2 regions of the Paenibacillus sp. JJ1683 genome follow, and region 1 is predicted to be linked to the other one. Evidence: riboswitches for the same ligand, from Rfam matches in the RefSeq annotation. Region 1 holds a riboswitch; the other holds the start of a gene.
What was found. Region 1 has a riboswitch for S-adenosylmethionine ahead of metA (homoserine O-acetyltransferase MetA). Riboswitches for the same ligand answer to the same signal wherever they lie in the genome.

Region 1 (2,405 bases):
CCACTGCTTATCACTCATATGAATCCTCCTGTTCACTTCCATAGTAGGTGCTATAACATATGCTGCAAAAATGGATGTCCAAGACTATACTGCTGCGCTACTGCAAGGTGGTACTGTATAAGGGTAAACTACAAGCCCATTTTTAAATCTGAGGTCCGATATCATAAGGTGTTTCTTGGTATACATAATAGTTAAGCCAATTTGAAAATAATAAATTGGCATGAGCCCGCCAGATCGAGGGCGGTATGCGTCCAGGATCATCATTAGGATAATAATTTTTGGGGACGTCAATATCCAGTCCTTTGGCTATATCGCGATCGTATTCCCATTTCAGCGAAAGTGGGTCATATTCAGAATGCCCTGTTACAAAAATTTGTTTACCATCAAGCGTGGCTACCAGGTACACTCCAGCTTCCTCGGATTCGGATAAAACTTCTAATTCGGCAATATGGTCAATATCTTCCCGCCGAACCTCGGTATGCCGAGAGTGGGGAGCATAAAACAGTTCATCAAAGCCGCGTAGCAGTTTCACTTTAGGTTTAATAACGGTGTGTGGGAATACCCCAAAGCATTTGGTATCGAGCCCGTATTTCGGAACATTGAAATGATGGTATAAGCCTGCCTGTGAGGCCCAACAGATATGCATGGTCGAAGTAACATTTGTTTTCGTCCACTCAAAGATTTGCCGGATCTCCTCCCAGTAGGTCACATCCTCAAACTCAAGTTGTTCTACGGGGGCTCCTGTAATAATCATGCCGTCAAAACGACTGTTCTTGATCTCATCAAACGTTTTATAAAACATGTTCAAATATTCTTGCGATGTATTTTTAGATACATGTGACTTCATATGCACCAACGTGACATCCACTTGTAACGGCGTATTGCCGACCAGACGCAACAGTTGGGTTTCCGTTGTTTCCTTCGTAGGCATCAAATTCAAAATGGCGATGCGCAACGGACGAATATCCTGATGATAAGCCAGGCTTTCGTCCATTACGAAAATATTTTCGCCCTCCAGTACTTCCTTAGCAGGCAGTGTATCTGGAATTTTAATCGGCATGTAAACTCACTCCTTGATCGGTAAGTTGTGCGAAAATCGTCTGGTAGAGATGCCGGGCATATAATAAAAAGACCTTTCTCGGTTAGAGAAAGGTCATATTTGTATCCATATGCGCCTCTCTCATCTGTCAGGGCTACGCTTCTTTGTACAAAGCGCGAGTCCTGCAAGAATTAGCACCGTGCGATAAAAATCGCCGGTTGCCGGGTATCATCGGGCTAGTCCCTCCACCTGCTCTTGATAAGATTTCGCTATATTCATTTTGGGTTCACAAAGTTCTTGTTGTTCACTTTAATGCATCGGCTGGGCTTCGTCAAGATGGACTTGTAAATTTGTGCCCTGCATTCACATTTTGTCTACCTTTTCCATAGGTTAAATCATATCCCCCCCTTTCGCAGAAGCTCATATGACTGCTGTTGATTTAGCCCATGATTTTGCCCTTGAAAGGCCGTAGGCCGAGCGTTATACTATACAAGTGCTAATAGGCAAAAATACGGTGCAACAGTGTAGATTAGAGTGTTTTCTTCGATACTGTGGCAACCTAAAAAAGAACATATGTGAGGTGAATCCGGAATGGAAGGCGACCCGAGTCCGAATAGGCGGCGATCCCTGAACAACAGCATAGGAATGACTTCAGCTTGCCGAAAGACGGGACGCCAGGCTCCGCATGCTCCAAAAGCCTTCTGCTTTTGATGGTATGCACGCTTACCCGCACCGGCTAACTGGCTAACTGAGTCCATTCCTTATGCTTAAGGTAAACGTATTTCCGTTACGACGGAGCATAAGGAGTGACATATATGAAAATCCGTTTGGTTAACAACGGGGTTTTTACCCCTGTCGAAGAAATTGAAATGGCGCTCACTGCACCGGCAGAAGGCTTTTATTGGATTGATGCCGATGTCGAGGATCTGACAGTGCTTCAGCCCTTATTTTCTATGCATGATCTTGCAGTAGAAGACTGTTTGAGTGAAGAAGAACAGCGTCCAAAGATTGAAATTTATGAAAGCCATTATTTTATCGTTGTAAATAGTATTCGTTTTGATGATGAAGAAATATTTTTGCGTGCTTTGAACATTTTTCTCGGCCGCCATTTTATCATTACGGTGACCAAGCAGAAAATCAATGAGCTTCGTACTCTCAAGCCTATGCTGTGGGAGCAGGAAGTTAGCCAGCCTGACCGTTTTATGTATCTGTTGGTCGATTTGATCGTTGATAACTATTTTCTGGTTGGTGACCGGATTGAAGTTCGTATTGAAAAGCTGGAAGAAGACATTCTAATGCATACGAAAAAGTCGCACTTGAACGAAATCATCGGATTGCGCAGTGAAATTCTATGGCTAAAAAAAGT
Region 2 (2,405 bases), 2.8 Mb from region 1:
TACCCAGTCCACCGCCCCCGATCATCCCGGACATTGCCGTGTAGGATACGAGTGTAACGACGGTAATGGTTAATGCGGCGAGCAGGCCCGGCAGTGCCTCACGTAACAGCACACGCCGGATAATTTGTCCTGTCGAAGCCCCCATCGCTTGTGCAGCTTCAATGACACCCTTGTCCACTTCACGTAGTGACGTTTCGACAAGACGTGCGAAGAAAGGAGCAGCCCCGATAACCAATGGCGGAATGGTTCCCAGCACCCCGGTCGAGGTACCTACCAACGATCGTGTAAAAGGAATAAGTGCGACGATCAAGATGATAAATGGTACGGAACGCAAAATGTTAACGACGAAAGATAATACAACGTATATCACCTTCATCAGAGTCAACGAGGAACGGCTTGCCAGAAACAACAATATACCGAGCGGCAAACCAATAACGAGGGTGAACAATGCAGATGCCCCGAGCATCTGAAGGGTTTCCAGAGTAGAATTCCCTAGCTCTTCCCAACTCACTTGCGAAAAATCAAGTTCGCTCATTGTCCGATCACCTCCACATCGAGTCCTTGCCCTGACACTTCGCGCAGCGTATGTTCTATATCTGAATGGTTTCCTTCAAAACGAACGATCAGCTGTCCATATGGTACGTTTTTAATCGTAGAGATGGTGCCCTGTAAGATTGCAAAATCAACACCTGTACTTCGAGCCGTACGCGATAGAATTGCATCATAAGTTTTACTGCCCAAGAAGGAGATACGTACCACCTGTGCCGATTCGCCGCTACCTGCTGCTGCAATCGCTGCTTGTAATTCCTCAGGATGTTCTGCCTCCCGCTGGATAAAATCCTTAGTCACCTGATGCTGTGGCTTCAAAAACACTTCCGCCACCGGACCTTGCTCCACGATATCGCCCTCATGAATGACGCCAACTCGATCACATATACTTTGAATGACATGCATCTCATGAGTAATCAATACGATAGTCAAATTAAAGCGCTGGTTAATATCCAACAGCAATTTCAGGATAGACCCTGTCGTCTGCGGATCAAGCGCAGACGTCGCTTCGTCACACAGCAGCACATGCGGATCACTAGCCAGTGCCCGTGCAATCCCTACCCGCTGCTTCTGTCCACCTGAGAGCTGTGACGGATATTTTCCACTGTGTTCTTTCAGTCCCACCAATTCCAGCAGCTCGCGAACTTTCTTGTCTAGCTCCTGCTTTGGGGTATTTACCAGCCGCAATGGAAATGCAATGTTGTCATACACTGTCGCCGAAGACAACAAATTAAAATGTTGAAAAATCATTCCGATTTTTCGGCGTTGCTTCTGTAACTGGGCTTGACTCACAGTCACAAGGTTAACCCCATCTACCCATACTTCGCCTGAAGTAGGGCGTTCCAATAAATTAATACAGCGGATCAACGTACTTTTGCCCGCCCCGGAATGACCAATCACCCCGAATATTTCTCCACGCTTTATAGAAAGGTTCAACCCGGACAACGCATTAACGCGTCGGTTACCTTTACCATAATGCTTGGTTAATTGCTTAAGCTCTATCAACGTGCTGCGACCTCCTTCACTTCTTTCTTACCCTGTTAACCAGTTGTCATCTCTCGGGATTGTATAAAATCACTATTTATTTATACAAAAAAGAGCCCCTTTCACAGAATGAAAAGGGCCCCACCTTGCGAACCTTTTCTCATCTGCCAAAATCGCTATAACTCTAGCGGTTTTGTAGGAATTAGCACCATATGTTCCCTCCCGGTGCATTACACCGGGAAAGAACGGGTTGCCGGGCTTCATCGGGCCAGTCCCTCCACCTCTCTGGATAAGAAAAATATGTTAAACTCCAGCTTTAGCTGTCCGTTAAGTTTATATAAAAAAAATAATTCAAGCATTTTTCTGAAACTAGGTTTCAGTATAGATAGTTTACATTGCTTTGTCAAAGGATATTTTCTGTCATAATTATGGGCGCACTGCCCGGTTCTCCCATTGTTTCGCAGTATAAGAAAATGCTTTTGATAGCGACTGGCATACCATTTCCAAGCCCTGCTGCAAATCTTCCAGATGGTGATCAAGGTCCTCCAGTTGGATTTTTCCATATAAAGCACGGTGACGTTGCCAGAGATCGTCCTGCATTTCCGTGTTCATATAATGTATTTCCGTATTTCGACGCTTACGCAGGCGATTGATGGCATCGTTGTATGTGTCCTTGATATCATTTAAATTATCAGTCAATACAGGATGCATTTTGAGATACTTGAGCTGTCTCAACACGGTAAAATACGAATAATGCGCCTTATACTGCCCTGTTTTTAAATCATACAAATCATTCATCCAGTTACCAAGCTTATCCAAAATAGAGAATACCCGCACAAACCCATCCTTATAAAAGAAAACATACAAAGCAT

Region 2: linked by a shared signal. The riboswitch ahead of ACUC6J_RS19920 (methionine ABC transporter ATP-binding protein) and the one ahead of metA (homoserine O-acetyltransferase MetA) in region 1 are both predicted to bind S-adenosylmethionine.

Annotation. Positions count from the first base shown of each region.
Region 1 is NZ_CM129820.1:1,709,234-1,711,638, reverse strand. Features, by position in the region: gene ACUC6J_RS07375 (PLP-dependent transferase) at 1-18, opposite strand, end outside; gene metA (homoserine O-acetyltransferase MetA) at 143-1,060, opposite strand; SAM riboswitch class I at 1,178-1,304, opposite strand; gene corA (magnesium/cobalt transporter CorA) at 1,855-2,405, shown strand, end outside.
Region 2 is NZ_CM129820.1:4,634,484-4,636,888, forward strand. Features, by position in the region: gene ACUC6J_RS19915 (methionine ABC transporter permease) at 1-535, opposite strand, end outside; gene ACUC6J_RS19920 (methionine ABC transporter ATP-binding protein) at 532-1,554, opposite strand; SAM riboswitch class I at 1,691-1,829, opposite strand; gene ACUC6J_RS19925 (Cthe_2314 family HEPN domain-containing protein) at 1,960-2,405, opposite strand, start outside.